Regions from separate parts of the Streptomyces shinuiensis genome, predicted to be linked through region 4. Evidence: riboswitches for the same ligand, from Rfam matches in the RefSeq annotation. Region 4 holds a riboswitch; each other region holds the start of a gene.

Region 1 (7,453 bases), 470 kb from region 4:
CCAGCGAGTGGGCGACCAGGACGTGCAGGCACTTGACGCGGTCGGGCATCCCGCCCGCGCTGGGGAAGCCCTCCAGCACCTCGATGGCGTCGCGGCGCGCGATGTAGTCCTCGTGCGCCCGGCGGTACGCGGCGGCCAGCTCCGGGTCGGTGCGCAGCCGCTCGGTCATCTCCTTCATCACGCCCTCGGCCTCCAGCGTGCCGATCGCGGAGGCCGCGCGCGGGCAGGTGAGGTAGTACGTGGTCGGGAAGGGCGTGCCGTCCTCCAGCCGCGGTGCGGTCTCCACCACGTCGGGCTGCCCGCAGGGGCAGCGGTGCGCGATGGCGCGCAGACCGCGCGGCGGGCGGCCGAGCTGCTGCTGGAATGCCTCGACGTCGGCTTCGGCCGGCGCGGTGTGCTCGGTACGGGGCGGGGGCGTTTCCATAGGGCCAGGATGCCTCAGGGGTGTCGGGGCCGGGCGCGAGGGCCCGGCGGAGCGGAAGGATCGCGTCCGGGGCGTTCAGGGACGCTGTCCGGCGGCGCCGGAGGCGTCCGCCGCGTCCACGCCGTCCCACAGGTGCCGGTACCAGGCCTGTTCGGTGGGGCCGGACTCGGCGGTGCGGCGGGAACGGGAGGCGCCCTCGCCGGCCCGGTCGGCCGTGCCGCGCGGGAGGATGTAGCCGGTCTCGCCGGGGCGCACGTAGAGCAGGTGCTCGCGGATCATCCGCTCGACGTAGGCCGGGTCCTTCCAGCGGGCCTTCAGATCGCGCTTCTCCTCGACCCGGCCGCGCAGTTCCTCGACCAGGCGCCGCTGCTCCTCGATCTCCGCACGCTGCGAGACGTACTGCCGCATGGGGTAGGCCAGGGCGACGACGAGCGAGCACAGGACCATGACGAGCAGTGCGGCGCGGCCGGTCAGCCGGCTGCGCCGGGGAGCGCGCATCCGGCGGTTCTGGGCTCGGTAGACGCGCTCCGCCGCCTGTGCGCCCAGTGCCCTGAGCCTGGTCGCGGTGGAGAACCTGTCCCGTTCCGCGGCCACCTCGCCTCCCCTGCTGCCCTGTCGTCGCCGTGCCGTCGCGGTGTCGTCGCCGTATGCCGCCGCGTCCCCGCCACCGTACGGGACGGCGGCGGGGACGCGGTGACGGCACGGCCGCCGCGGCGGCCGTGCTCAACGCTTCGCGGAGCGACCGCGCTTACCGGTCCGCGGAGCGGAAGCGCGGAAACGCCGAGCGCCCGGCGTACACCGCGGCGTCGTCGAGGATCTCCTCGATGCGCAGGAGCTGGTTGTACTTGGCGACGCGCTCGGAGCGGGCCGGGGCGCCGGTCTTGATCTGGCCGCAGTTGGTGGCGACGGCCAGGTCGGCGATGGTGACGTCCTCGGTCTCGCCGGAGCGGTGGGACATCATGCACTTGAAGCCGTTGCGCTGGGCCAGCTCGACGGCGTCCAGCGTCTCGGTCAGGGAGCCGATCTGGTTGACCTTGACCAGCAGGGCGTTGGCGGCACCCTCCTCGATACCGCGGGCCAGGCGCTCGGGGTTGGTGACGAACAGGTCGTCACCGACGAGCTGGACCTTGTCGCCCAGGCGCTCGGTGATGGTCTTCCAGCCGTCCCAGTCGTCCTCGAACAGCGGGTCCTCGATGGAGACCAGCGGGTACGCCTCGACCAGCTCGGCGTAGTAGTCGGTCATCTGGGCGGCGGTGCGCTCCTGGCCCTCGAAGACGTAACGACCGTCCTTGTGGAACTCGGAGGCGGCCACGTCCAGGGCGAGGGCGACGTCCTGGCCGGGGGTGTATCCGGCCTGCTCGATCGCCTCCAGGATGAGGTCGAGCGCCTCGCGGTTGGAGCCGAGGTTCGGGGCGAAGCCGCCCTCGTCGCCCAGGCCGGTGGACAGGCCGCGCTCCTTCAGCACCTTCTTGAGGGTGTGGTAGACCTCGGTGCCCCAGCGCAGCGCCTCGGAGAAGGACTCGGCGCCGATCGGCGCGATCATGAACTCCTGGATGTCCACGTTGGAGTCGGCGTGCGATCCGCCGTTGAGGATGTTCATCATCGGCACCGGCAGCAGGTGCGCGTTCGGCCCGCCGAGGTAGCGGAACAGCGGCAGGTCGGACGCCTCGGAGGCGGCGTGGGCGACGGCCAGCGAGACGCCGAGGATGGCGTTGGCGCCGAGGGAGGACTTGTCCGGGGTGGCGTCCAGGTCGAACATCGCCTGGTCGATCAGGCGCTGCTCGGTGGCGTCGTACCCGACCAGCTCCGGGCCGATCTGCTCGATGACGGCGAGGACGGCCTTCTCGACGCCCTTGCCGCCGTAGCGGCCCTTGTCGCCGTCACGCAGCTCCAGGGCCTCGAAGGCGCCCGTGGAGGCGCCGGACGGAACGGCTGCACGGCCGGTGCTGCCGTCGTCGAGGCCGACCTCGACCTCGACCGTGGGGTTGCCTCGCGAGTCGAGGATCTCGCGGGCCACTACGACGTCGATGGACGGCACGAGGGTCTCCTTCGTGTGTGTCGGGCGTGTGTGTCGGGTCTCAGTGCCCCGAGCCTATCCGGCCCGCGCCCGCCACCTCGTCGACAGCCCGTGCCATACGGCGGAACGGATGGTGAAATCGCAGCTCAGAAGAGGTGGGGGCATTTTGTTTCCAAATTGAATAAACCCGGTGCGGTGCGCCCTCCGCCAAGGGAGGTGACACACCGCACCGGGGTGGCGCCGCCGGGTGACGGGAGTGGCGCCGGGGCGGGCACAGCAGGGGATCAGACCCGGAGCTGCTGGCCGGGGAAGATCAGATTGGGGTCGTCGCCGATGACGTCGGCGTTGTCCTGGTGGATCTGCTGCCAGGTGGTGCCGTGGGCAGCGGCGATGGCGCGCAGCGTGTCGCCGGACTTGACCGTGTAGCCGGCCTCGGCACCGCCCCGGTGGCCGTCCGCCCGCTCGAAGGCGCTCTGCGACCGGGACTGCTCCTGGGACTGCCGCTGCGACTGCGACTGCTTCTGCGACTGCGACTGCGACTGCTTCCGGGACTGCGACTGCGACTCGGCGTCGGGGCCGGCGGGGCGGCCGCCGCCCGGGTCCACCTCGGCCGCGGGCCCGCCGGCGGTGAGGCCGCCCTTCTCGGCGCAGGCCCAGGCGCGCGGGCCCTGCATGGCCAGCAGCCGCTCGGCCACGGCGATCTGCTGCTCCCTGGTGGCAAGGTCGGCGCGCGGCGCGTACCGGGTGCCGCCGGCTGCCTCCCAGCTCGACTGGGAGAACTGCAGACCGCCGTAGTAGCCGTTGCCGGTGTTGATGGACCAGTCGCCGCCGGACTCGCACCGGGCGACCCGCTCCCAGGTGTCGACGGACGCGGCCGAGGCGCCCGGCGCGCCCGCCACCGGAACGGCGATGGCGGCGCCCGCGGCGCCCGTCAGCGCGGCCGCGCGGACGGCCCTGGCGGTGCGACTGTCGTACCCCTTGCCGGTGAACAGCATGGACGTCCCTTATCTCACCGACGCCTGCGAGGTGAGCTGTCGGGTTCGGGCAGTGAGCAAGCCCGGCCGTCCGGGGCACGGGGCCCCGGGCGACTTCACCCCAAGCCGCTCCGGACCGTGCGGTCCGGGGCGGCGCCTACCTGGTTCCCCCGCTCCTGCCCTCGGCGCTGACGCGACGACTGCCCACCGGCCGCCGGCAGGATTAGGCGCTGCGGACGGTGGCACTCGCGGTGCGAGCGAGACGACGGTAAGCACACCGGGGCATATGTCTCAAAGCATGTCAGAAACCGCCGATTCACCCTTTCTGACGCCCTCGCGGCTGGAACCCGCAGGTCAGGTGAGGAGCGTTAGGCCGGACAGGAACGACACGCCGCAATCGCCCGGGAGGGTCATCCCGCAGGGCCGTCCGCACTCACCCGAGAGTGAGTTCCTGTCCCGGCAGGATCAGGTCCGGATCCTCACCCACGACGTCCTTGTTGCTCTCGTACAGCCCGCTCCAGCCTCCCGGAACGTCCTGCTCCTGCGCGATCGTCACCAGCGAGTCCCCGGGACGCACCAGATAGCCCTCGTCCCTCCCGAGGGCTCCCAGACCGCTCACGGTGCCCGCCAGCGCGGGTCGCTCGGCGCGGGCGGAGCGGTCGGCGGCCTCCCCGGAACGCTCGTCTCCGGCAGCCTCCCGGCCCTCCGGCGTCCGGCCGTCCGCGGCCCGGCCCTCCGCCTCCCGCTCCAGTTCGCGCGGGTCGCGCTCGCCGCGGTGCTTTCCGGTACCCTTCCCGGCCTCGGCGCGGGCGTCGTCCCCGGCACCGGCCTCGTCACCCTCGGCGCCGTCGGCCTCCGGGGCGTTCCGCTCGTCCTGGGCGCCGGTGTCCTCCGCGCCGCCGCCTCCTGTCCCGCCCCCGCCGGCGGCCGGGGCTCCCTCCTCCGCGTCGCCGCCCGGCAGGAGGCCGTCCGGCAGGCCCCCGCCGCCCTTTCCGCTCCCGCCGTCCCGCGCGCCCTCCTCCGGCTCCGGCAGGAGGTTGTCCGGGTCGATGGCCGGGGCCTCGCCGGTGGTGTCGTGGCGCAGCCCGGCGTTGACGCCGCAGGAGGGCCAGGCGTCCGGCCCCCGGTCGGCGAGGATCTTCTCGGCCACCGCGATCTGCTGGCTGCGGCTGGCGAGGTCGGGGCGCCCGGCGTACGCCGTACCGCCGTACCGCTCCCAGATCTCCTGGGTGAGCTGGAGGCCGCCGTAGTAGCCGTTGCCGGTGTCGGCGCTCCACAGGCCGCCGCTCTCGCACTGCGCGACCCGGTCCCAGGTGCCGAGGTCTGCCGCCTGCGCGCCCGTCGCCCCGAGCAGGGGGATGGCGAATCCCGCGCCGGTCGCTCCGGCCGTGACGAAGATGGCGGGAGCCTGGCGGGGGCGGCGGTGTCTACCGTTCCCGGAAAGCATGTGTGGAGCCTCTCGTGCGTGGACAGCCGACAAGGTTGAGCGGTTGACGGCTGAACGTAGCGTCACCGGGCCGATCATCACAAGTCAGTGTCTCGCAGATCACGCACGGATCACATACATGACTGTGCGTCACCCGCGCACCGGCTCGAACTCGACCGGCAGTTCGCGCAGTCCTCGCATGATGAGGCCGCCCCGCCAGCGCAGATCGGCGGGTTCCGCCGCGAGCCGCAGGTCGGGAAGGCGTCCCAGCAGGGCCGTGAGCGCGATCCGCCCCTCCAGCCGCGCCAGCGGTGCGCCCAGGCAGTAGTGGATGCCGTGGCCGTATCCGAGGTGGGGATTGTCACCGCGCGTGAGGTCCAGGGTGTCCGGGTCCGCGAACCGCGCCGGGTCTCGGTCGGCGGCGGCCAGCACCACCAGCACCGGGTCGCCGGCGCCGATCCGCTGCCCGCCGATCTCCAGCGACTCGGTGGCGAACCGCCAGGTCGCCAGCTCCACCGGCCCGTCGTAGCGCAGCAGTTCCTCCACCGCCGTGTGCAGCAGCGCGGTGTCGCCGGCCGCCAGCGCGCCCTGGAGCCGGCGCCGCTGCTCCGGGTGGCGCAGCAGCGCGTAGGTGCCGTTGCCGATGAGGTTGACGGTGGTCTCGAAGCCGGCGAACAGCAGGATGAACGCCATCGCCGCGGCCTCGTTCTCCGTCAGGTGCTCACCGTGGTCGCTCGCCCGGATCAGACCGGAGATCAGGTCGTCGCCCAGGTCGCCGCGCTTGCGGTGGATCAGGTCGGCCAGGTATGCGCGCATCCGCTTCACGGCCCGGCCCACCCCGCCGCGTGGGCCGCCGCCGTGGCTCCCCCGGGGGCCCGCGGGCCGCCCCCCGGAGTGACGCAGCATCATGCCGGCCCAGTCGCGGAAGTCGTCCTGGTCCTCGGCCGGAACGCCGAGCATGTCGCAGATGGCGTAGATCGGCAGCGGGAACGCGAACTCGTGGATGAGGTCGGCGCTCCCGCGCTCCGCGAAGCCGTCGACGAGCCGGTCGGCCAGCTCCCGTACGCGCGGCTCGAAGGCCGCCACCCGGCGCGGGGTGAACGCCTTGGACACCAGCCGCCGCAGCCGGGTGTGGTCGGGCGGGTCGATGTTGAGCAGGTGCGTCATCAGGTTGGCGCCGCGCTCCCCCGGAATCCCCACCTTCCCCTTGCCGTGCGCGGCCTCGCTGTGGTGGGCGGGGTTCTTGCTCAGCCGCGGGTCGGCCAGCGTCTCGCGCGCGTCCGCGTACCGCGTCACCAGCCACGCCTCCACCCCGCTGGGCAGCACGGTGCGGTGCACGGGCGCGTGCTCGCGCAGCCGGGCGTACGCGGGGTAGGGGTCGGTGGCGAATTCCTGTGAGAACAGGGCGGGTGGGCGAGGAGAAGCAGCAGCGGGTGGGCGAGGAGAAGCAGCAGCGGGTGGGCGAGGAGAGGCAGCGGCGGCGGGCGGGGGCGGGGTGCGGTCGTCGCCGGCGTTCTCGTGGTCCACGCCCCCGACGCTAACGCGGCCTCCGCACGCCCGGCGGAGGGGGTCCGGGCTCCCGGCGCACCGGACCGGACCGGCGGCGGCATGGCGGCCCGGAGGGCGGGTACAGCGGAAGGACGGATACGGCAAAATCTCCGAAAGGGGACACAGTGCCCTCGCACTCCTACCCTCCTCCGCAGGACTGGGGCCACTACGGGGAGCCGGAGCCCGGACCGCCGCCTCCAGAGCCCCCGGCACGGCCCCGCGACGGGATGGGGGTCGCAGCCCTCGTGCTCGGGCTGATCGCCCTGGTGATGTTCTGGACCGCTCTCCTCGGTGTGGTCCTGGGGGTGCTGGCGGTCGTGTTCGGTGTCGTCGGCTACCGCCGCGTCAGGCGGGGCGAGGCGACCAACGGGTGGATGGCCCTCACCGGCGCGATCACGGGCTTCATCGGTCTGGCGCTCTCCACCGCCGTCATCGCCGCCACGGTGGCCTTCCTCAACTCCGACGAGGTCGACGACTTCCGCGACTGCATGCGGAACGCCGACACCTCCTCCGAAAGCCAGGAGTGCGTGGACGACCTGCGCGACCGGTACTGGTGAGGGCGCGCGACGTGCGCGGGCCGCACCGCCCGCAGACTCACCGGACCTGGCGGCCCTCACCCGGCAGCGTCAGCGCGACCAGCAGCAGGCAGCACCCCAGGACCGCCGCGCCGGTGCGGAACGCCAGGGCGTAACCGGGAGCGAGGGCGTCCGGGGCTTCGCCGGTGATCCGGGAGGCCGCGACGGTGGAGAGCACCGCCAGGCCCAGGGAGCCGCCCATGGTGCGGGAGGTGTTCACCATCGCCGAGACCACGCCCGCGTCCCGTTGCGGGGCGCCGGAGGTGGCCAGGGAGGCCAGCGGGGTGGCCAGCAGTCCGGTGCCGAGCATCGCGGTTATCCCGGGTCCCATCACCGTGGCCGCGTAGCCGCCGTCGGCGGCCATGACCGAGCTGAACCACAGGAAACCGCACGCCGCCAGCGCCACACCCGTCAGCGCGGTGTTCCGGGCCCCGATCCAGTGCATCAGCCGGGGCGCGAGCTTGGACCCGGCGACGACGCTGAGCGAGT
Region 2 (7,453 bases), 2.6 Mb from region 4:
ACAGCCGATCCCGTCCGCGCCCGGGTGCGCCTGAGCGCCGAGGACCGGCGCGGGCAGTTGATCGCCATCGGGCTGAGGCTGCTGGTCAGCCGCCCCATCCACGAGCTGTCGATCCACGAGGTGGCGGCCGAGGCGGGTATCTCGCGCGGTCTGCTGTTCCACTACTTCCCGACCAAGCGCGACTACTACGCCGCGGTGGTCCGGGCCGCCGGGCAGCGGCTGCTGCGGCACACGCGCCTGCCGGACGAGGGCGGGCGCGAGGAGCGGGTGCGCGCCGTGGTCGGGGGTTTCACCGGCTTCGTGCGGCGCCGCCGCGCCAACTACGTGGCCCTGGTGCGCGCCGGAGCCGGCGGGGACGAACTGGTGGTGGAGGTGTTCGAGGGCATCCGCGCCACGCTGGCCGAGCGGATCCTGACGGCGCTGGGCGAGCCCTCCCCCGATCCGCTGGTGCGGCTCGCGGTGCGCGGCTGGCTGGCGATGGCGGAGGAGATGGCGATCGAGGCCGGGGAGGAGGTGGCGGCCGAGGAACTGGTGGGCTTCCTCGTCGACGGTCTCGGCCGGCTGCTGGCGCCCCTGGGCGCACCACTCGCCCCGCCGCGCTGACCTACCCGAGCCCGCCGGCAGGCGAGGGTGATCCGGACCACCCCGCACCCACGCTATTGAGCACTGGTCAGTATGTTGGCTACGCTCGCCGTCGCGACGACGCCGCCGTGGGCGGGCGCCCCGGACGTCGGACGTCCCCCGGCGAGGAAACCGGCCGTGGACTTCGCCCGTTCACCGCGGGCCCGTGAGCACGCCCAACGCGTCACCGGGTTCGCCGGCACCTCGCCGGTACCGGGACCGTCTCCCGCGGGGGCGCGCGCCTCGGCGCCCCCGCGCGGCCGGGCCGAAGGCGGGGCGGTCCCGCCGCCGGCCGCGGGGACTGCGGCGACAGGGCAGGAAACACGACGGAAGACACAGGAGCACACGGCATGAGCACCCGTCAGAACATCCTCATCACCGGGGCCAGCGCCGGGCTGGGCGAGCAGATGGCCCGCGAGTTCGCAGCCAGGGGGCGCGACCTCGCCCTGTGCGCCCGCCGCACCGACCGCCTGGAGCGGCTGCGCGAGGAGCTGCTGGCCGCCCACCCCGGCATCACGGTCTCGGTACGCGCGCTGGACGTCAACGACCACGGCGCCGTCTTCGAGGTCTTCCGCGCCTTCCGTGCCGACCTGGGCTCGCTGGACCGGGTCGTGGTCAACGCCGGACTGGGCAAGGGCCAACCGGTCGGCACCGGCCGCTTCGACGCCAACCTCCAGACCGCGCGGACCAACTTCACCGCCGCCCTCGCCCAGTGCGAGGCCGCCGTGGAGGTCTTCCGCGACCAGGGGGCGGGCCACCTGGTCGTCGTCTCCTCCATGAGCGCCATGCGCGGCCTACCCCGCAACCTCACCACGTACGCGGCCAGCAAGGCCGGCGTCGCGGCCCTCGCCGAGGGCATCCGCGCCGAGCTGCTGCGCACCCCGGTCAAGGTCACCACCCTCTTCCCCGGCTACATCGCCTCCGAGATGAGCGGACCGGCCGGCCGGACGCCGCTGATGGTCTCCACCGAGAAGGGGGTGCGCGCCATGGTGAAGGCCATCGAGGCCGAACGCGCCCAGGCGAAGGTGCCCGCCTGGCCCTGGGTACCCATGGGCTTCGCCATGCGCCGGCTGCCCCTGGGCGTCGTGGCGAGGATGAGCTGAGAAGACCCGCTCCCCCGGCCTTCCCCGGGCCCCGGCTTCGCCCGCCTCCCCGGGCGGCGCGGCGGCAGCGCCGGCCCCGACAGCCCGGAAAGCACCGACAGCACTTCGACGACAGGAGGGCAGCGATGCCGGTCATCCATCTGGTCCGCCACGGCCAGGCCACGTTCGGCGCCGACACGGCCGAGGGGTACGACGCGCTGTCGGACCTCGGACGCGGACAGGCCGAGGTCGCCGGGGCCGAACTGGCCCGGCGTGCGCCGCGCGACCCGGTCGTAGTCTGCGGCACCCTGGCCCGGCAGCGCGACACCGCGGAGATCATCGCGAGGACCGCCGGGCTGCCCGGGGCGCCGCGCACCGATGCGCGGTGGAACGAGTACGACCACATCGACCTCGTCGAGCGCTACGGCGGCTCCGCGCCGCAGGACGCCCCCGCCGGCGCATCCGCCGACACCTCCGCCGGCTCACGTGGCGTCCAGGCGGTCCTCGACCGGGCTCTCGAGGCGTGGATGGCCGACACCGGCGAGGGCGGCTGGCAGCGGTTCGCCTCCGGCGCCGCCGACGCGCTGCGGGGACTGGCCGACGGACTCCGGCCCGGGAGCGACGCGGTGGTGGTCACCTCCGGCGGGGTGCTGGCGGCCCTGTGCGGAGGGCTGCTGTCCGCTCCGCCGGCCGGAATCGTGGCACTGAACCGGGTAACCGTCAACGCCGCGATCACCACCCTCGTCGCGGGTTCCTCCGGCATCAGCCTGCTGGCCTTCAACGACCACGCGCACTTCGCCGGGGAACGGCGTGCGCTGCTCACCTACCGCTGACCCGGCCGCTCGCCGCCGTCCGCCCCTGCGGAGCGGTCCCCGCCCCCGTGCGCGCGGTGCGGGCGGCCGCACGCGAGCCGTCCCGGCCGAACGGGGAGTCCGGGCCGGGACGGCGTCACGGAACGGACGCGGGCGGGTGCGCGGGAACGTCCCCCCGTGCCCGCCGTGTCAGGACAGGCTCGCCAGCGCCCGGTTGAGGGTCTGCGACGGACGCATGACGGCCGAGGCCTTGGCGTCGTCGGGCCGGTAGTAGCCGCCGATGTCGGCCGGGGAGCCCTGGACCGCGGCCAGCTCGCCGACGATCGTCTGCTCCTGCTCGGACAGCTCCTGCGCCAGCGGGCCGAAGGCCTGCGCGAGCTCGGCGTCGTCGGTCTGCTTCGCCAGCTCCTGCGCCCAGTACAGCGCCAGGTAGAAGTGGCTGCCGCGGTTGTCGATGCCGCCGATGCGGCGGGTGGGCGACTTGTCCTCGTTGAGGAAGGTGGCCGTGGCCCGGTCGAGGGTGTCGGCCAGCACCCGGGCCTTGGCGTTGCCCGTGGTCTGCGCCAGGTGCTCGAAGCTGACCGCCAGGGCCAGGAACTCGCCCAGGCTGTCCCAGCGCAGGTAGTTCTCCTTGACCAGCTGCTGGACGTGCTTGGGCGCGGAGCCGCCGGCGCCGGTCTCGAACAGGCCGCCGCCGTTCATCAGCGGGACGACGGAGAGCATCTTGGCGCTCGTGCCCAGCTCGAGGATCGGGAACAGGTCGGTGAGGTAGTCGCGCAGCACGTTGCCGGTGACCGAGATGGTGTCCTCGCCGCGTCGGATGCGCTCCAGGGAGAACTTCGTGGCCTCCGCCGGCGCCATGATCTCGATCCGCAGGCCCTCGGTGTCGTGCTCGGCCAGGTAGGTGCGGACCTTCTCGATCAGCCTGGCGTCGTGGGCGCGGGTCTCGTCCAGCCAGAACACCGCCGGGGCGCCGGTGGCGCGGGCGCGGGTGACGGCCAGCTTGACCCAGTCCCTGATCGGGGCGTCCTTGGTCTGGCACATGCGGAAGATGTCGCCGGCGCCGACCGTCTGTTCCAGCACGACGTTGCCGTCGCCGTCGGTCACCCGGACGGTGCCGGTGGCGGGGATCTCGAAGGTCTTGTCGTGGCTGCCGTACTCCTCGGCCTTCTGCGCCATCAGGCCGACGTTGGGCACCGAGCCCATGGTGGCCGGGTCGAAGGCGCCGTTGGCGCGGCAGTCGTCGATGACGGCCTGGTAGATGCCGGAGTAGGAGCTGTCGGGCAGGACCGCGAGGGTGTCGTGCTCCTGGCCGTCGGGGCCCCACATGTGGCCGGAGGTCCGGATCATGGCCGGCATGGAGGCGTCGACGATGACGTCGCTGGGCACGTGCAGGTTGGTGATGCCGCGGTCGGAGTCGACCATGGCCAGCTCGGGGCCCTCGGCCAGCTCGGCCTCGAAGGACTCCTTGATCTTCGCGCCCTCGGGCAGCGACTCCAGGCCCTTGAGGATGCCGCCGAGCCCGTCGTTCGGGGTGAGGCCGGAGGCGGCGAGGGTACGGCCGTACTCGGCGAAGGTCTTCGGGAAGAAGGCGCGCACCACGTGGCCGAAGATGATCGGGTCGGAGACCTTCATCATGGTGGCCTTCAGGTGGACCGAGAACAGCACGCCCTCGGCCTTGGCGCGGGTGATCTGGTTCCCCAGGAACTCGCGCAGTGCGGCCACCCGCATGACGGCCGCGTCCACGACCTCGTCGGCGAGCACGGGCACGGACTCGCGCAGCACGGTGGTGGAGCCGTCGTCGCCCACCAGCTCGATGCGGAGCGCGTCGTCCTTGGCGAGGACCGCGGACTTCTCGGTGGAGCGGAAGTCGTCCACGCCCATGGTCGCCACGTTCGTCCTGGACTCGGGGGTCCAGGCCCCCATGCGGTGCGGGTGGGTCTTGGCGTAGTTCTTCACCGAGGCGGGGGCGCGGCGGTCGGAGTTGCCCTCGCGCAGCACCGGGTTGACGGCGCTGCCCTTGACCTTGTCGTAGCGGGCGCGGATCTCCCGCTCCTCGTCGGTCCTGGGGGCGTCGGGGTAGTCCGGGAGCGCGTAGCCCTTCTCCTGGAGCTCGGCGATGACGGCCTTGAGCTGCGGGATGGAGGCCGAGATGTTCGGCAGCTTGATGATGTTGGCCTGGGGGGTCTTGGCCAGCTCGCCGAGCTCGGCGAGCGCGTCACCGATGCGCTGGTCCTCCTTGAGGTACTCGGGGAAGACCGCGATGATCCGCCCCGCCAGGGAGATGTCACGGCTCTCCACGGCGACGCCCGCCTTGGCTGCGTAGGCCCTGACCACCGGCAGGAAAGAGTACGTCGCCAGGGCCGGGGCCTCGTCGGTCTGTGTGTAGATGATGGTCGAGTCAGTCACCGGGTGCTCCGCTCCACGTCTGCAACATTGCTCGACATCAAGATATCCCGTGGAGGGCCTTCCCCCGAAAGTGCCCCGCCCCCGGCGGCGGCGCGTTCGCGCCGCCGCCGGGGGCGGGGTTGCGGGGGCCGCGGGCCCGGCCGTCTCAGTAGGGCCCGTTGACGTTGTCGATCGAGCCGTAGCGGTCGGCCGCGTAGTTGCAGGCGGCGACGATGTTGGCGACCGGGTCGTACTGGCTGTTCGCCGTGCCCGGGACGTGGTAGGCGTCGAAGGTCGGCTTGATCACCTGGAGCAGGCCGATCGAGGGGGTGCCGCGCTGGGCGTTGATGTCCCAGTTGTTGATCGCGTTCGGGTTGCCACTGGACTCACGCATGATGTTGCGGTGGATGCCCTCGTAGGTGCCGGGGATGCCGTTGGCCCGCATGATGTCCAGGGCCTCGCGGATCCAGCCGTCCAGGTTGTCCGCGTAGGCCTTCGGTGAGGCCTGGGGCGCGGTCTTCTCTGCGGCCGGGCGGGCCTCTGTCCGGCTCGCGCGCTCCGGAGCGCGCTTCGGTCCTCCGCCGGAGGACCGGGCGGCCAGGGTCAGCTCCTGGCCGGGGAAGATCAGGTGCGGATCGTCGCCGACGGTCTCGCGGTTGGCTTCGTAGACCGCCTGCCAGCCGCCCTCGACACCGTGGGCGGTGGCGATCCGGTGGAGGGTGTCGCCGGAGGTGACGGTGTGGGAGTCGGCCGCGGGCTTGCGCTCGGCCCCGGTCCTCACCTCGGACTCGCCGCCCGTCTGAGTGACGGGGACTCTGTCGGGGGTGCCGGAGCCCCGGGAGAGGCCGGCCGTCGGCCCGCAGGTGGGCCAGGCTCCCGGCCCCTGGAGTTCGAGCAGCTTCTCACCGGCGGCGATCTGCTCCTGCTTGGTGGCCAGATCGGCGCGCGGCGCGTACTCGGTGCCGTCGGCCGCCTCCCAGCTGGACTGCGAGAACTGCAGTCCGCCGTAGTAGCCGTTGCCGGTGTTGATGGACCAGTTGCCGCTGCTCTCGCATTCGGCGACCTTCTCCCACACCGCGGTGGAAGCCGCGCTCGCGCTGCCTGCGGCGACCATGGGTGCGGCGATTCCCGCACCACCGGCGGTGAGGGCGAGGGAGACACGCGAGAACTGACGGGATATCAAAGGTGTGCGGGGGCGGCGGTGACGACCACGGGACATGGGTGTGCTTCCTCTCCCACGCCTGCGAGGTTAGCTGTCGGATTCGGGCCGGAGTTGCCCGGCCCATTCCCTTCGCGTCAGGGGACGTCGGGAATGGGCTTCACCCCAAGCCGGGCCGCCGAAGGCGCGGCACGGCGCGTATGTGGTTTCCCCGCTCCTGCCATGGTCAGCTGTTGCCTCTCCCCGGCCGGGCGGCAGGACTCGGCGTCCCGGCGGTGGAGCCCCCACCAAGGACGGTGAAGGCCAGGACACATAAACACAGGCAATTCACGGAAGACAAGACGTCGGAAATCCGACGGCCTATCACTTTGTCACCGAGCCGACAAACACGGCCGCCATGCGTGTCCGGCCACCGGCCGGTCACGGGAGCCCGCGGGGCGGCACACACCTCAAAACGCCTCCGGGCCAGGAATTTCAGCCGCCGGCGTCCAAGGAACCCGGCGGCGGGCACACGAAGGGCGCGGCAGTGTGATTCCCGGCACACCATTCGAACGGCCGGGCCATTATGGGGCGTTGCTCACGACAGGAGCCTTTGAGGAACATAGGGGCCGTAAGGTCACGACTGATCCCTTCCTTCCCAATGACCCACTGTTCACCGCATAGGCGTTTTGCCGGTTTTCCGGTGCAGTCGCGGAGGCGAACGGCGGAAGCGGCCCCTCGCGCACGTTCACGCGAGGGGCCGCACCGCGCGGCCCGGACTCCGGCCGCCTCAGGACCTGCCGCCCGGTTCGTTGCGCCGGGCCCGGACCCGGCCCCGGTTCAGACGCGCTTCAGCTCCGCCGCTCCGAACGAGACGTCGAAGCGGTCGCACCAGATGCTCACACTGGTGAAAGCGTCCGGGTCGACATCGGCGGGCAGCGCGTAGTTCTGGTCCCCCTTGTTGCCCTTCAGCTTGCCGAGGCTGACGTACTCCCCGTCGTCGAAGACGCCCCAGCCGGCCCGGCCCTCCTTGACCGGCGCGTCGGTCAGCCAGACGTACAGGTCGGGCCCGTTGCTGGTGTCGAGGTCCTCCAGGCGCACGACGTGGGAGCCGTCGGCCAGCCGGACCAGCCGCACCGTTCCCGATGTGGCGTGCTCATGGGAGATCAGGTCGCCGCCGGCCAGCGTCCGCGGTCCGGCCTGCGCGGTCGGCGTCGCGGAGGCGGTCTCCCGGTCGGCCGCCGACGGGGCGGGCGCGCTCGGGGCCGCGGGCAGCGACTCCCGCACGGTCTCGTCCTGCCACAGCTTCCACGGCTGGAACCAGTACAGCCCTACACCGGCCGCCACCACGGCCACCACCGCGACCGCCACGACCAGCGGCCTGCCCACCACAGCGCGCAAAGCGCCCACCC
Region 3 (7,453 bases), 510 kb from region 4:
ACGGTCTCGGTCGGCGGCGCGCGCAACGCGGGCCTGCTGGCGGTCCGCATCCTGGCGGCCCATGACGAGGAGCTGCGCGAGCGCATGGAGCGGTTCCAGGCTGAGCTGAAGGACCAGGCGCGGGAGAAGGGGAGGCGGCTGCGGAGCAAGGTCGCCGCGGGCGGCGCCGGCTTCGGCTTCGGGGGCAGGTGAGATGGGTCACTCCGCCGAGCTGCTGGCACGGGCCAGGGCGCTGCTGGAGGCCCATCCCGTCGCCGACGGCCACAACGACCTGCCGTGGGCGCTGCGCGAGCAGGTGGCGTACGACCTCGACCGGCGCGACATCGCCGGCGACCAGTCGGCCCATCTGCACACCGACATCCCGCGGCTGCGCGCGGGCGGGGTGGGCGCGCAGTTCTGGTCGGTCTACGTGCGCACCGACCTGACCGGCGACACCGCCGTCAGCGCCTGCCTGGAGCAGATCGACGTGGTGCGGCGGCTGGCCGACCGCCATCCGGCCGACCTCAGGCCCGCCCTCACCGCCGACGACATGGAGGCGGCCCGCGCCGAGGGCCGCATCGCCTCCCTGATGGGCGCCGAGGGCGGCCACTCCATCAACAACTCCCTGGCCACGCTGCGCGCCCTGTACCGGCTGGGCGTGCGCTACATGACGCTCACCCACAACGACACCATCGACTGGGCGGACTCGGCCACCGACGCCCCGCGCCACGACGGCCTGACCCGCTTCGGCGAGGAGGTCGTGCGGGAGATGAACCGGCTGGGGATGCTGGTGGACCTCTCCCATGTGGCGCCCGCCACCATGCGCGACGCCCTGCGCGTGACGACGGCGCCGGTGGTCTTCTCGCACTCCTCGGCCCGCGCGGTGTGCGACCACCCGCGCAACGTCCCCGACGACGTGCTGGAGCGGCTTCCGGTCAACGGCGGTGTGGCGATGGCCACATTCGTGCCGAAGTTCGTGCTGCCCGCCGCCGTCGCCTGGACCGAGGCCGCCGACGAGAACATGCGCGCCCACGGCCTTCACCCCCTGGACGGCACCGAGAGGGGCCTGGCGGTCCAGCGCGCCTACGAGGAGGCCAACCCGCGTCCGGTCGCCACGGCGGCGACGGTCGCCGACCATCTGGACCACATGCGCGAGGTCGCGGGCATCGACCACATCGGCATCGGCGGCGACTTCGACGGCACGGCCTTCACCCCGTCCGATCTGAGTGATGTGTCCGGATACCCGCATCTGGTGGCCGAGTTGCTGGACCGCCGCTGGTCCGAGGCCGACCTCGCCAAGCTCACCTGGGGGAACGCGGTGCGCGTGCTGCGTGACGCGGAGGCGGTCGCCCGCCACGAGCGGACCGGGCGCGGTCCGTCCATCGCCACCATCGGACAGCTCGACGGGTAGCTCCTTGACCTCCTCGTGATTCAACTCACGAGCCGGCCCTCCCCGGCGCGTCGCTCTGCGTGCCGGAGGAGGGCCTTCTGTGTCATCGGCCCTGGCAGGGGAGGAGAGTGACGCAGCGTCAGAGTCGGACTCCGCCACTCTTCGAGAGGTGAACGCAGCGGACGGTGACGATCGGACGATCATCAAAGCCTTCGAAACGGGCGTCCTGTGACCCATCGGCTTGTATCGGCGGAAACGATGTGTCTACCGTTCTGGCCGTGCCGTACGAATGTGCGGCGGCCCGCTGTCGAACGCCGAATCCTGTCAACGGCGGCGGGCTGGACCATCCACACCACCCGATGGCAGGAGCGGGGGACCCAAGGTAAGTCGCCGTCCCGGGTTCATACGGGACGGCTTGGGGTGAAGCCATGCCGCGGCACACGCCGCGGCGCACATGGCCGGGCAACTCCAGCCCGAACCCGACAGCTCACCTCGCAGGCGTAGGAGAAGGAGCACATCTATGTCCGCACGCGGACGTCACCGTCGTATGCGCAACAGCCGTCTCACCCGCCTGTCGCTGGCCATCTCCGTGGGCGGCGCCGGCATGGCCCTTCCCCTGGTGACCGCCGGCGGGGCCAACGCCGCCTCCGTCGAGACCTGGGACAAGGTCGCCCAGTGCGAGAGCACGGGCAACTGGTCCATCAACACCGGCAACGGCTTCTACGGCGGCCTGCAGTTCACGCAGAGCACCTGGGCTGCCTTCGGCGGCACCCAGTACGCGCCGCGTGCCGACCTCGCCACCAAGGACCAGCAGATCGCCGTCGCCGAGAAGGTGCTGGCGGGACAGGGCCCGGGCGCCTGGCCCGTGTGCTCGGTCAAGGCCGGTCTGACCAAGGGCGGTCCCGCCCCGGCCGTCTCCCCCGGCGGCCAGAGCAACCCGACCGAGCAGAAGGAGCAGGCTCCGGCGGCCGCTCCGAAGGCCGAGGCCGAGCCCGAGGCCGAGTCGAAGCAGCAGAAGAGCGAGCCCGAGGCCGCGCCGCAGCGCACGGACCGCGGTGAGCGCGCCCACAGCCACAGCCACAGCCACGACCACGGCGCGGGCAAGGGCACCTCCTACGAGGTCGTCGGCGGCGACACCCTCTTCAAGATCGCCGACGCCCAGGGTGTCCAGGGCGGCTGGGAGCGCATCTACGAGGACAACCGCCAGGCCATCGGCGACAACCCGAACCTGATCTTCCCGGGCCAGGAGCTCACCCTGGGTGGCGCCACCACCCAGCAGAAGGCCGCGGCCAAGCCCGAGGCCAAGGCCAAGCCCGAGGCCGAGGCCAAGCCCGAGGCCAAGGCCAAGCCCGAGGTCAAGCAGGCTCCGAAGGCCGAGAAGGCCGAGGCCGTGCAGCAGTCGGCCGAGCGCGCCGACCGCAGCGACCGCGGCGCGGTCACCGGCTACGCCGCCCCGGTGAACGCCGCCCCGTCCGGCTCCTACAAGGCCTCGGGTGCCCGTTGGTCCAACGGTCACACCGGTGAGGACTTCGCCGCCGCCTCCGGCACCCCGGTGAAGGCCGTCACCAACGGCACCGTGGTCTCCGCCGGCTGGGGCGGGGCCTACGGCAACCAGATCGTCATCCGCCACGAGGACGGCCGGTACAGCCAGTACGGCCACCTGTCCTCGCTGTCGGTCAGCGCCGGCCAGACGGTCAGCGCCGGCCAGCAGATCGGCGCCGTCGGTTCCACCGGCAACAGCACCGGTCCGCACCTGCACTTCGAGATCCGTACCGCCCCCGGCTACGGCTCGGACATCAACCCGCTGGCCTACCTGCGGGCCAACGGCGTCAGCATCTGAGGGGCCTGACCCTCACCGACCCGGTCACCAGGGTCCGGCCTCCGGGCCGGACCCGGGCCCGGAGCCGGCCATGAGGCGGGCGGGGCAGAGGTGTGCGAACACCTCTGCCCCGCCCGCCTCTTCTTCGTGCCCTCGCGGGCGGCCGCGTCCAACTCCCCGCGGGGACGCAGAAGTCGAGGTGGAGCCGCTGTGACCGCTCGGCGCTGGGCCACTGCGGCGGCACGTACCCGCGCGTCTCCCGGAAGGCGAACGTCCGGCCCTCGAGGGCGCCCGAGCCGAACGTCACATCCACCCGCCTGCCCTCGACCCCGGCCTTCCCGCCCGGCAGCCGTGCGAGGCGCACGACTGCCGCCTGGCGTACTGCGACAGGAGCCGGGCCGGCCGCAGACGCCGGTGCACCATGGCCGTCTGCGGCAGCGGGGCGAAGACGCGGACCCGCCGCGCACGGCGGTCCTCCGCGGAGTGAGCCGGCCGCCCGCGAGGGCACGCGGGGCCCACAAGGTGGGGCCCTACGCCGCCGGCCGGCCCAGCGCGCGGAAGGACCAGCCCGCCTTGCGCCACAGGGCCGGATCGAGGGTGTTGCGGCCGTCCAGGATGCGCTTGTGCGCCACGGCCTGGCCCAGCACCTCCGGGTCGAGTTCCCGGAACTCGCGCCACTCCGTCAGGTGCAGCACCACGTCCGCCCCGCGCACCGCGTCCGGCGCGCTTTCCGCGTAGCCGAGGGTGGGGAAGACCCGCCGGGCGTTCTCCATGCCCTTGGGGTCGTAGACCGTCACCTGCCCGCCCTGCAGATGGATCTGGCCGGCGACGTTCAGCGCCGGCGAGTCCCGTACGTCGTCGGAGTCCGGCTTGAAGGTCGCCCCCAGCACCGCCACGCGCTGCCCCAGGAACGCGCCGCCCACCGTCTCGCGGGCCAGCTCCACCATGTGGGAGCGGCGGCGCATGTTGATCGAGTCCACCTCACGCAGGAACGTCAGAGCCTGGTCGGCTCCCAGCTCGCCCGCCCGCGCCATGAACGCGCGGATGTCCTTGGGCAGGCAGCCGCCACCGAAGCCGATCCCGGCGCGCAGGAACTTCCGCCCGATCCGGTCGTCGTACCCGATGGCCTCCGCCAGCTTCACCACGTCGCCGCCGGCCGCCTCGCAGACCTCGGCCATGGCGTTGATGAACGAGATCTTGGTGGCCAGGAAGGAGTTCGCGGCGGTCTTCACCAGCTCCGCCGTCGGGAAGTCGGCGACGACGAACGGCGAGCCCTGGGCCACCGGCTTCGCGTACACCTCGCGCAGCAGCTCCTCCGCACGCGCCGAGCGCACCCCCACCACGATGCGGTCCGGGCGCAGGGTGTCCTCCACGGCGAAGCCCTCGCGCAGGAACTCCGGGTTCCACGCCAGCTCCGCCGCGTCGCCCGCAGGGGCCAGCTCCGCCAGCCGCCTCGCCAGCCGGTCCGCGCTGCCCACCGGCACCGTGGACTTGCCCACCACCAGCGCGGGCCGCGCCAGATGGGGGGCCAGGGAGTCCACCGCGCTGTCCACATAGGACATGTCGCACGCGTACTCGCCCTGCTTCTGGGGGGTGTTCACACAGACGAAGTGGACGTCCCCGAACGCGCCCACCTCCTCCCAGGAGGTGGTGAAGCGCAGCCGCCCGGTCGAGCCCGCCACCCCGGCGACATGGCGGCGCAGCAACCCCTCCAGCCCGGGCTCGTAGAACGGCACCCGCCCGGCGGAGAGTGCCTCGACCTTCTCCGGCACCACGTCCAGGCCCAGCACCTCGAAGCCCAGCTCGGCCATGGCCGCGGCGTGCGTCGCGCCGAGGTAGCCGGTGCCGATCACGGTGATTCTGAGGGCCATGGACTGCTCCTGGGATACGGGAGAGATGCTGCCCGCGAGCATATCCGGCCGCCGCCGGGGCGGGCGGGGGCAGTGCGGGGCAGTGCGGGGCGGTGCGGGACGGTGTGCGAGGCCGGTGTCGGCAAACTCATGTACCCGCGGCGACGGTGGACCACTAGAATTGTGTTACTTAACGGTAGTTAGCAGCAGCGCACCCAGGGAGTGAGACACCGTGGCGGGATCGACCGACTTCGACCTCTACCGTCCGTCGGAGGAGCACGACATGCTCCGTGAATCGGTGCGCTCGCTCGCCGAGGCGAAGATCGCGCCCTTCGCGGCCGACGTGGACGAGCAGGGCCGCTTCCCGCAGGAGGCCCTGGACGCGCTGGTCGCCAACGACCTGCACGCCGTCCACGTGCCCGAGTCCTGCGGCGGCGCGGGCGCCGACGCGCTCGCGACCGTCATCGTGATCGAGGAGGTCGCCCGCGTCTGCGCCTCGTCCTCCCTGATCCCGGCCGTCAACAAGCTCGGCTCCCTCCCGGTGATCCTGTCCGGTTCCGAGGAGCTGAAGAGCAAGTACCTCGCCCCGCTGGCCAAGGGCGACGCCATGTTCTCCTACTGCCTCTCCGAGCCGGAGGCCGGCTCGGACGCCGCGGGCATGAAGACCCGCGCCGTGCGTGACGGGGACACCTACGTCCTCAACGGGGTCAAGCGCTGGATCACCAACGCCGGCGTCAGCGAGTACTACACCGTGATGGCCGTCACCGACCCCGCCAAGCGCTCCAAGGGCATCTCGGCCTTCGTGGTGGAGAAGGGCGACGAGGGCGTCTCATTCGGAGCCCCGGAGAAGAAGCTCGGCATCAAGGGCTCCCCGACCCGCGAGGTCTACTTCGACAACGTCCGCATCCCCGCCGACCGCATGATCGGCGAGGAGGGCACCGGCTTCGCCACCGCGATGAAGACCCTGGACCACACCCGCATCACCATCGCGGCCCAGGCCCTGGGCATCGCCCAGGGCGCGCTGGACTACGCCAAGGGCTACGTCACCGAGCGCAAGCAGTTCGGCAAGCCGATCGGTGACTTCCAGGGCGTGCAGTTCATGCTCGCCGACATGGCGATGAAGCTGGAGGCCGCCCGCCAGCTCACCTACGCCGCCGCCGCCCGCTCCGAGCGCGTCGCCCTCGGCGCCGACGGCAAGGCCGAGGACCTGACCTTCTACGGCGCCGCCGCCAAGTGCTACGCCTCCGACGCCGCCATGGAGATCACCACGGACGCCGTCCAGCTGCTGGGCGGCTACGGCTACACCCGCGACTACCCGGTCGAGCGCATGATGCGCGACGCCAAGATCACGCAGATCTATGAAGGCACGAACCAGGTCCAGCGGATCGTCATGGCCCGCAACCTGCCGTGAGGCGCCGTTCCCGGGCGGGGCGCCCGGGAACGCGTGTGGACCCCCGGACCGGACGGTCCGGGGGTCCACACGTTCACATGGCCATGGCGTCGGTGTTCCCCGAGCCGGCGGGTTCAGTCGGCCCTGACCGTGACCTTCTCGCCGTTCTTCAGCTGCCCGACGAGCTGCTTGACCCTGGTCATGTCCCACTTGAGCGAGCCCTGCGGCGCGGAGCCCGCTATCGGCATGTTCATCGAGGTGCCCTCGCCGCCCGAGACGCCCTTCATGGCCCAGAACATCGAGGCGAGGTCGAACAGGCCCATGTCCTCGTCCACGATCAGGGTGTCCAGGCCGGCGCCCAGCGTCGGGTAGAGCCTGAAGGGGTTGATGATCGTGGAGGGGGTGGCGGCCTGGTTCGCCAGGGCGGAGAGGAACTTCTGCTGGTTCTTGGTGCGCTCCAGGTCGCTGCCGGCCTCGTAGCGGTTGCGGACGAAGGCCAGGGCCTGGGCCCCGTCGAGGGTCTGGCGGCCCTTCTTGAAGTCGGCGCCGGAGTTCTTGTCCTTGATGTCGCGGGGGATGTCCATCTCCACGCCGCCGAGGGCGTCCACGATGGAGGCGAAGCCGCCGAAGCCGATCTCCGCGTAGTGGTCTATGCGCAGACCGGTGTTGTACTCGACGGTGCGGACCAGCAGGGTGGCGCCGTCCATGGAGTAGGCGGCGTTGAGCTTGCGCGCGCCGGGGGAGGGGAAGGTCTTGCCGCTCTCGGAACCCTTGAACTCCGGGATGGTGACCCAGGAGTCACGCGGCAGGGAGACCATCGTGTTCCCCTCGGGGCCCACATGCAGGATGATCATGGAGTCGGTGCGCTTGCCCTCCGCCGAACCGGTGCGGAGTTCCTTCCGCTCCTCGTTCGACAGCCCTTCTCGGCTGTCGGAGCCGACTATGAGGTAGGTGGTGCCCTCGCCCTCCCCGGGCCGGTCCATGACCGTACTGAGGTCGACCTCCCGGCGCAGCTTGGAGTCGGC
Region 4 (7,453 bases):
CAGTTCCTCCGGGACCGCTCTGAAAGGCAGCACTGAACGCAGCCGGGGTTCCGAGGTGCCGTAGCCGTGCATGGATCGCACTCCCTTCGCGTCACGTCGGCGCTGCGCCTGCCGCTCCGTACGGCTTCGCCGGGTGACCGCCTGGTTGCGATTGTGGCATGAGATATCTCTTCATGTAACTTCTCACAGAAATCGATCGAGTGAATCACCGGAGCACCAACTCGGCTCGCTCGTAGCCTGATTGGCCATGCGTGGACAGAAGTCCGCAGAGCAGGAGGGTTGCCGTCATGCCGCCAAGAGTCACTACCCGACGCCGCCAGCTCGGCGCGATGATGCGGAAGTTCCGCGCCCAGTCGGGGATGACACTCGAGGAGGCCGGTCGTCTCGTCGGGGTCTCGAAGGCCACTGTGAGCCGGTACGAGACACAGGAAGGGCCTGTGAGGTGGCTCGTCGTGGACGGCCTCTGCCGGCACTACGGAGTGACCGACGCCGAGCGCGAGGCCGCCGTCAGGCTTGCCAAGGATGCCCGACAGCTGGGGTGGTGGGGATCCATCGCCGACAAACTTCCGGAGACCATGAACCTGCTCCTCACGCTCGAGGACGAGGCTGTGCGCGAAGACCACTTCGCCTGCCTGTACGTTCCCGGGCTCCTCCAGACCCGCCGCTACACGGAGGCGGTGCAGCACGCGTCCGAGATGCGGCTCATGCCCGAGGAGATCGACCGGCTCGTGGATCTCCGTATGAAACGGCAGGCGATCCTCGCCCGTGACAAGCCTCCACACCTGTGGGCCGTGCTCGACGAGTCGGTCATCCGGCGGGTCGTCGGCTCGCCCGAGGTGATGCGTGAGCAGCTCGGGCATCTGCTGGAGGTCAGCAGATCAACCAGCATCACGCTCCAGGTGCTGCCCTTCTCCAAGGGTGCGCACTCCGCCGCCATGGGCAGCTTCGTCATCATCGGCGGTGCCGAGCCGTCGCTCGATGTCGTGTACGTGGACATCCATGTGGGATCGATCTTCCTGGAGAAGGAGGACGAGCTGGACCGGTACCGGCTTGCGTTCGACTACCTCCGCGCCCAAGCGTTGGACATGGCAGCCTCAACAGAGTTGATCAGACGTGTCCGCGAGGAGATGTGATGCGCCCAGCCATACCCCTGACACCGGAGAACTCCTGGCTCAAGTCCTCGTACAGCGGCGCGGGAGCGACCGAGTGCGTGGAGACGGCGTACGGGCCGGGGAGTGTGGCCGTGCGGGACAGCAAGGAGGCGGGCGGGCCCGTGCTGAGGTTTCCGGCGGGGGCGTGGGAAACGTTCCTGGAGGGTGTGAAGGTTCACGGCGGGCGCGGGCGCGAACTCTGCTAGACAGGGCTCATGAGCCTCTACGACATCCCCCTGCGCACCCTGACCGGCGAACCCACCACCCTCGGCGAGCACCGGGGCAAGGTGCTGCTGGTCGTCAACGTCGCGTCCAAGTGCGGGCTGACCCCGCAGTACGAGGGCCTGGAGCGACTGCAGAAGAAGTACGCCGACCGCGGGTTCACCGTGGTCGGCGTGCCGTGCAACCAGTTCATGGGCCAGGAGCCCGGCACCGCCGAGGAGATCGGCACGTTCTGCTCGGCCACCTACGGCGTCACCTTCCCGATGCTGGAGAAGACCGACGTCAACGGGGACGGCAGGCACCCGCTCTACGCCGAGCTGACGGAGCTGGCCGACGCCGGGGGGCAGGCCGGGGACGTGCAGTGGAACTTCGAGAAGTTCCTGGTCGCGGCTGACGGCACCCCCGTCGCCCGGTTCCGCCCGCGCACCGAGCCGGAGGCGGCGGAGGTCGTCGCCGCGATCGAGGAGCGGCTGCCGGCCTGACAGCAGGCTGCCCATCCCGGCTGTGAACGGGCGGCCGGTCCGCGCGGACCGGCCGCCCGTCCTCCTTGACCTCAAGGCGACTTGAGGCGTGAGGGTGATTCCGCGACGTGAGGGAACACCCTGCGACCGACGAGGAGGCACACCCGTGTCCGCCATGCCCCAGCACCCCGACCCCGCCCGCCCTGACGCCGGCGCCGTCCTCATCAGCGCCTGGGACGTCGGCACGCCCGAGCGGCAGCGGGCCGCCGCCGACGCCATCGCCGCCACCTGGGACAAGCGGGGGTGGCCGACGCCGGACATCCTGTCGTACAGCGTCTACGCCGGGACCGACGGCCGGACGCTGCTGCACTACTCCCAGTGGACGGACGAGAAGGCGTACGAGGAGTACGTACGCACCCACCGCCAGGAGCGCAACGACGAGATCGACGACGCGGTGCCGGGGATCGAGCGGCTGCGCCTGGCCCGCACGCGCCGCTACCGCAGCCTGCCGGAGGGGCGGGGTGAGCCGGGCCGGGACGGCAGGCGGCCCGAGCCGGGGTGCGTGGTGGTCGTGGAGGTGGAGTTCGAGGGGCCGGACGAGGCGCGGCAGCGGGCGTGGGTGGACACCGTGGCCGCCGCGATCGAGGACGACAGCACCGACGGGAGCCTGCCGCCGGGCGGCATCGCGGCCCACTTCCACCTGAGCACGGACGGCACACGCGTCGTCAACTACGCGGAGTGGGAGAGCGAGCAGGCACACATCGACGCGCTGGAGGCTCCGGGCGAGGGGGTCGGTACGCCGTCGCCGCCGTGGGAGCGGGTGCGGGACTTCCCCGGGCTGGTGAGCAGCGATGTGGCGCGCTACCGGCTGCTGTTCTCCACCGAGCGTCCCGGGGAGCGGGCGGCACGAGCGCGGTAGGCGTACGCGGGTGAAGAACGGGCCGGCGGCCCTGGTGTCGGGGGGAGTCACCAGGGCCGCCGGGGTTCGTGGGACCGGGGCTCGAAGAGCCCCGGCCGGGGTGGGGCGGGATGGGCGGACGCCGGACGGGCCGGACGGACCGGACGGACCGGACGGACCGCACCGGACGGACCGTGCCGGACGGGCCGGCCGTCGTCAGATGGACTGGCCCTTGCTCCGCAGCCAGGCCAGCGGGTCGATCGGGTCGCCGCCACCGGGACGGACCTCCAGGTGGAGGTGCGCGCCGGTGGAGTTGCCGGTGGAGCCGACGCGGCCGATGACGTCGCCGGTGGTCACCTTGCCGGTGGTGACGGTCATGGAGGACAGGTGGCAGTACCAGATCTCGGTGCCGTCGTCGAGCTTGAGGATGATGCGGTAGCCGTAGGAGCCCGCCCAGCCGGCCTCGACGATCTCGCCGCTGTGCACCGCCTTGACCGGGGTGCCGGTGGGTGCGGCGAAGTCCAGGCCGGTGTGGTCGTTGGCCCACATCGAGCCGGACTGGCCGAAGGTGGAGGTGATCTGGTACGAGGTGAGGGGGAGGGTGTAGCTGGCCGCGAGCTTGGCCAGGCGCTCGGCCTCGGCCTTGCGCGCCGCCTCCTCGGCGGCCTTGCGCTTGCGCTCGGCCTCCGCCTCGGCCGCTTCCTTGGCTTCCTCGGCGGCCTGGTCGGCGGCCTCCTCGGCCGCCTGGCTCGCGGCCTGGTCGGCGGCCTCCTCCAGCGCCGCCTGGGCGGCGCCGGTCTGCTGCTGGTCGGCCTGCTGGAGGATGCGCGCCCGCAGCGCCTCGCCGGCGTCCGCCGTCACGACGGTCGTGGTGGCGTCGGAGGTGTCCAGGCCGGCCTGGGTGACGGTGCCGCCGAAGGGGCTGGTGGTCTCGGCCCGGGGGGCGGAGTCGCCGTCGTCGCCGTCGTCGGAGACGAGGGCGCCGACGACGGGGATGCCCTCGGCCATGGCGCCGAGGTCCACGTCCGGCATGGAGATGGCGACCGGCGACTTGTCCTTGGCGGTGGCTATGCCGCCCGCGCCGACCGCGGCGATCACGCCGACGCCGAGGACCGCTCCGCTGCGGGCCATACCGTTGCGCTGCTTGGCGACGCGGTGCCGGCCGCGGACCGGGCGGACGGAGTCCTCGGTCGGGTTCCACACCGGCTGATCGCCGTCACCTTCCGGACCGAACGGGGCGAAAGCGGCGGTGTGCGGGTCGTGCGAGACCTCGGGGGCCGGGGTGCTGGACGCCACGGGGGCGCTCTCCTTTCCTTCCTTCTCGCCTACCGGGTTAGCTGACGGGTTCGGAGCAGGAAGGTCTCCTACGGGTCCACACGGGCATGCCGCATGAATCCGATTCACCCCAATTGGTGGTTCCCCGGTTCCCTGGGCACGTCCCCGCTGTTGACGGGGCCGCGCTTACGGGATTCGGCGACGGCGCACGGTGCCGCCCTCTTCGGCGACAGTGACGACCGCGCTGCGTTATCGAACGTTAATAGAGGTGCGCTCCGGTTTCCAAGTCCCCTCTTTGAACATGGGGCTTTCTTGACGGAGAACTATCAGGGCATTAGAGGGCCAATCCGGGTGATTCGACTGCCGGATCCGCACATGAGACGCACGCCACACCATCTGACGTTGCCTCAGTTGTTATGCGGAGGGGTGTGCGTCGGCTACGGAAGGTCACCGTCGGCCAGAGCCCTCCGGAGCTCCGGAGGGCTCCGGGGACTCCGGGTCGCGCATGACCGCCAGCAGCGCCATGTCGTCGCCCTGGTGCCCGCCGGTGTGCGCGTCGACGTCCGCGAGGAGGTGGTCGAGCAGGGCCGCCGGCCCGGTGAAGCGCCGGCCGCGCAGCCCCTCCGCCAGGTCGTAGAAGACGTCCGCCGCGTTCCGCGCCTCCGTCAGGCCGTCGGTGTGGAGCAGCAGCAGGGAGCCGGGCGGGAAGGGCACCGGTTCCGTCCGCCCGCTCCCGGGGTCACCCGCCAGGTCCCCCAGCCCCAGCGGCAGCGCGTACGCCTCTGTACCCGGCCCGGTGTCCGGTTCCGTGTCCGGCTCCGTGTCCGGCTCCAGCAGCCGCACATCCCCTTGTCCGGTCAGCAGTACCGGCGGCGGATGGCCCCGGTTGACGAGCCGCAGGCTCCCCGGGGCGCCGGCCGGGACCTCGGCGAACACGGCCGTGGCGAACTCCTCCGACCGGCCCGGCCTCGCCTCCCGCTGCCCGGCCTCCCGGAGCAGGGCGTGCTCGACGCGGTCCGCGACCGCCCCGAGGTCCTCCTCTGTCTCGGCCGCCTCCCGGAAGGCGCCGAGGATGACGGTGGCCGTGCCGACGGCTTCCGTTCCCTTGCCGCGCACGTCGGCCACCAGCAGCCGCAGCCCGTACGGCGTCCGCTGCACGCCGTACAGGTCGCCGCCGATCCGGGCGTGCGCCTGTGCGGCCTCGTAGCGGACCGCGATCCTCAGGTCGCCGACCCGGCCGGGCGGCGCGGGCAGTACGGCGAGCTGGACGGCCTCGGCGACCCGGTGGGCCGAGGCCACTCTGGCTTCGCTTTGGTGCAGGACGTGGTTGAGGAGGAGGGCCAGCGCTCCGACGGTGGCGTTGGTGGCCAGCCGGACCGCGACCTCGCCCGCCGAACGTCCGCTCGTCAGCAGCAGGACGACCTCGGTGGCCAGCACGGCGATCACCGTGCCCACCGTCGTGCGGAACGTCCACAGGGACGCCGTGAGCAGGATCGCCGCGGCGAACGGCGCGCCCACGAAGAGCCTGTCGGGTGTCAGCAGGTTGACGCCCACACCCAGCAGGACCAGCAGCAGGGGCAGCAGCCACGGCGGGCGGCCGATGACGGGGAAGGCGCGGACACGGGCCCTGCCGCCGCCCGTCTCCTGCCGCCCGTCGCCCCGCACCCCTCCAATCTCCACGACGCCCGGCGTCCCGGCGAGTCGATCAAGCGCCGGTCAGGTCCGGCCGGAGGACACGGGCCCGGGGTGCCGGGGATCCGGACGCCTACGCCCCGCGCGCGGCGAGCGCGCGGCGTACCCCGTACGAGGCGGCGCCGGCCGCCAGCACAGCCGCACCCGGGACCACCGAGGCGAGCGGCAGGGCGAAGGCCAGCACCACGCACCCGGCCAGCCCCACCGCCGGCACGATCCGCGGCGGGCGCCCCTCGCCGGGGCCCAGGGTCCAGGCGGAGGCGTTGGCGATCGCGTAGTAGGCCAGGACGCCGAAGGAGGAGAAGCCGATCGCGCCGCGCAGGTCCGCCGTGGCGGCCACCACCGCCACCACCGCGCCGACCGCCAGCTCGGCGCGGTGCGGTACGCCGAAGCGCGGGTGCACGGCGGCCAGCGCGGACGGCAGGTGCCGGTCGCGGGCCATCGCCAGGGTGGTGCGCGAGACTCCGAGGATCAGTGCCAGCAGCGAGCCCGTCGCCGCCACCGCCGCCCCGGCGCGCACCACCGGGGCCATTTCCGGTACGCCCGCCGCGCGCACCGCGTCGGCCAGCGGCGCGGCCGCCCGGCCCAGCGCGTCGCCGCCCAGCACGCCGAGCAGCGCGACCGCGACGGCGGCGTAGACGACCAGGGTGATGCCCAGTGCCACCGGGATCGCCCGGGGGATGGTGCGGGCCGGGTCGCGCACCTCCTCGCCGAGGGTGGCGATACGCGCGTAGCCGGCGAAGGCGAAGAACAGCAGCCCCGCCGCCTGGAGCACACCGCCGGGCGGGACGTCCCCGGCAGGGGCCGGCCAGAAGGCCAGCCGTGCGGCGTCCGCCTCGCCGGAGGTCAGGCAGACGACCACGACGGCGGCCAGCACCGCCAGGACGGCCGCCACGATCGCGCGGGTCAGCCAGGCGGTCTTCCGCACGCCCGCGTAGTTCACCGCCACCAGCGCCACCACCGCCGCGACCGCGACCGCGTGCGCCTGCCCGGGCCACACGTACAGGCCCACCGTCAGGGCCATCGCCGCGCACGAGGCCGTCTTGCCGACCACGAAGCCCCAGCCGGCCAGGTGGCCCCAGAACTCCCCCAGCCGCTCGCGGCCGTAGACGTAGGTGCCCCCCGATTCCGGATAGCGGGCGGCCAGCCGGGCCGAGGAGGTCGCGTTGCAGTACGCGACCACCGCCGCCAGCGCCAGGCCGAGCAGCAGACCGGCCCCGGCCGCGCGGGCCGCCGGGGCGAAGGCCGCGAAGACGCCCGCGCCGATCATCGACCCCAGGCCGATCACCACCGCGTCGCCGGTGCCCAGCCGCCGCCGCAGCCCGGGGGCCTCCCGCGCCCCCTCCGCCGTCCCGCTCATCCTCGGCCCCTCCCGTGGGTGTGCCCGTGTCGCACGCGCCGGCGGCCGGTGGTCACCGGCCGCACCGGACGCTACCGCCACAGGGCCCGCGCCCGCTCCCGCGGGCCGGCTGCCGGGCGGGGCGGGCAGCCGACGGCGGCGCGGAACCCGTCCGCGCCGCCGTGGAGCCGGGCCCCGCCCGCCGCTCGGGGCCCGCCGCTCAGGCCAGGATCTTCTCCTTGGCCCGCTCGTACTCGCTCTCGGTGAGGTCGCCCTTCGCCTTGAGTTCGGAGAGCCTGGCCAACTGGTCGACACCGGCGGCGGGGCCGGTGGTGCCGGCACCCGTCCCCGCGGTCTCGCGGATGTAGGTGTCGAAGATCTCCCTCTCCATCCTGGCCCGCCTCATCTCGCGCTC

The links. A riboswitch is a leader RNA that binds a small molecule or an ion and turns the genes downstream of it on or off. The one in region 4 is predicted to bind cyclic di-AMP.
Region 1: linked by a shared signal. The riboswitch ahead of ACGRHY_RS16815 (LysM peptidoglycan-binding domain-containing protein) and the one ahead of ACGRHY_RS14620 (M23 family metallopeptidase) in region 4 are both predicted to bind cyclic di-AMP.
Region 2: linked by a shared signal. The riboswitch ahead of ACGRHY_RS30240 (transglycosylase family protein) and the one ahead of ACGRHY_RS14620 (M23 family metallopeptidase) in region 4 are both predicted to bind cyclic di-AMP.
Region 3: linked by a shared signal. The riboswitch ahead of ACGRHY_RS16985 (transglycosylase family protein) and the one ahead of ACGRHY_RS14620 (M23 family metallopeptidase) in region 4 are both predicted to bind cyclic di-AMP.

The regions. Positions count from the first base shown of each region.
Region 1 covers NZ_JBIHML010000001.1:3,672,880-3,680,332, reverse strand. The annotation lists gene ACGRHY_RS16830 (DUF501 domain-containing protein) at 1-424, opposite strand, end outside; gene ACGRHY_RS16825 (FtsB family cell division protein) at 500-1,018, opposite strand; gene eno (phosphopyruvate hydratase) at 1,173-2,462, opposite strand; gene ACGRHY_RS16815 (LysM peptidoglycan-binding domain-containing protein) at 2,726-3,436, opposite strand; cyclic di-AMP (ydaO/yuaA leader) riboswitch at 3,443-3,613, opposite strand; gene ACGRHY_RS16810 (transglycosylase family protein) at 3,849-4,862, opposite strand; gene ACGRHY_RS16805 (cytochrome P450 family protein) at 4,992-6,368, opposite strand; gene ACGRHY_RS16800 (DUF4190 domain-containing protein) at 6,617-6,946, shown strand; gene ACGRHY_RS16795 (MFS transporter) at 6,984-7,453, opposite strand, start outside.
Region 2 covers NZ_JBIHML010000001.1:566,394-573,846, forward strand. The annotation lists gene ACGRHY_RS02385 (TetR/AcrR family transcriptional regulator) at 1-603, shown strand, start outside; gene ACGRHY_RS02390 (SDR family oxidoreductase) at 972-1,724, shown strand; gene ACGRHY_RS02395 (histidine phosphatase family protein) at 1,850-2,536, shown strand; gene ACGRHY_RS02400 (NADP-dependent isocitrate dehydrogenase) at 2,705-4,924, opposite strand; gene ACGRHY_RS02405 (transglycosylase SLT domain-containing protein) at 5,070-5,819, opposite strand; partial or broken gene ACGRHY_RS30240 (transglycosylase family protein) at 5,823-6,122, opposite strand; cyclic di-AMP (ydaO/yuaA leader) riboswitch at 6,127-6,304, opposite strand; gene ACGRHY_RS02410 (DM13 domain-containing protein) at 6,882-7,453, opposite strand, start outside.
Region 3 covers NZ_JBIHML010000001.1:3,714,420-3,721,872, forward strand. The annotation lists gene purE (5-(carboxyamino)imidazole ribonucleotide mutase) at 1-192, shown strand, start outside; gene ACGRHY_RS16980 (dipeptidase) at 194-1,390, shown strand; cyclic di-AMP (ydaO/yuaA leader) riboswitch at 1,675-1,885, shown strand; gene ACGRHY_RS16985 (transglycosylase family protein) at 1,890-3,209, shown strand; gene ACGRHY_RS16990 (CGNR zinc finger domain-containing protein) at 3,496-3,675, shown strand; gene ACGRHY_RS16995 (UDP-glucose dehydrogenase family protein) at 3,719-5,059, opposite strand; gene ACGRHY_RS17000 (acyl-CoA dehydrogenase) at 5,271-6,449, shown strand; gene ACGRHY_RS17005 (LCP family protein) at 6,563-7,453, opposite strand, start outside.
Region 4 covers NZ_JBIHML010000001.1:3,202,306-3,209,758, reverse strand. The annotation lists gene ACGRHY_RS14645 (ATP-binding protein) at 1-72, opposite strand, end outside; gene ACGRHY_RS14640 (helix-turn-helix domain-containing protein) at 288-1,133, shown strand; gene ACGRHY_RS14635 (DUF397 domain-containing protein) at 1,133-1,357, shown strand; gene ACGRHY_RS14630 (glutathione peroxidase) at 1,367-1,855, shown strand; gene ACGRHY_RS14625 (antibiotic biosynthesis monooxygenase) at 2,010-2,753, shown strand; gene ACGRHY_RS14620 (M23 family metallopeptidase) at 2,949-4,028, opposite strand; cyclic di-AMP (ydaO/yuaA leader) riboswitch at 4,040-4,218, opposite strand; gene ACGRHY_RS14615 (PP2C family protein-serine/threonine phosphatase) at 4,455-5,687, opposite strand; gene ACGRHY_RS14610 (APC family permease) at 5,773-7,059, opposite strand; gene ACGRHY_RS14605 (SHOCT domain-containing protein) at 7,259-7,453, opposite strand, start outside.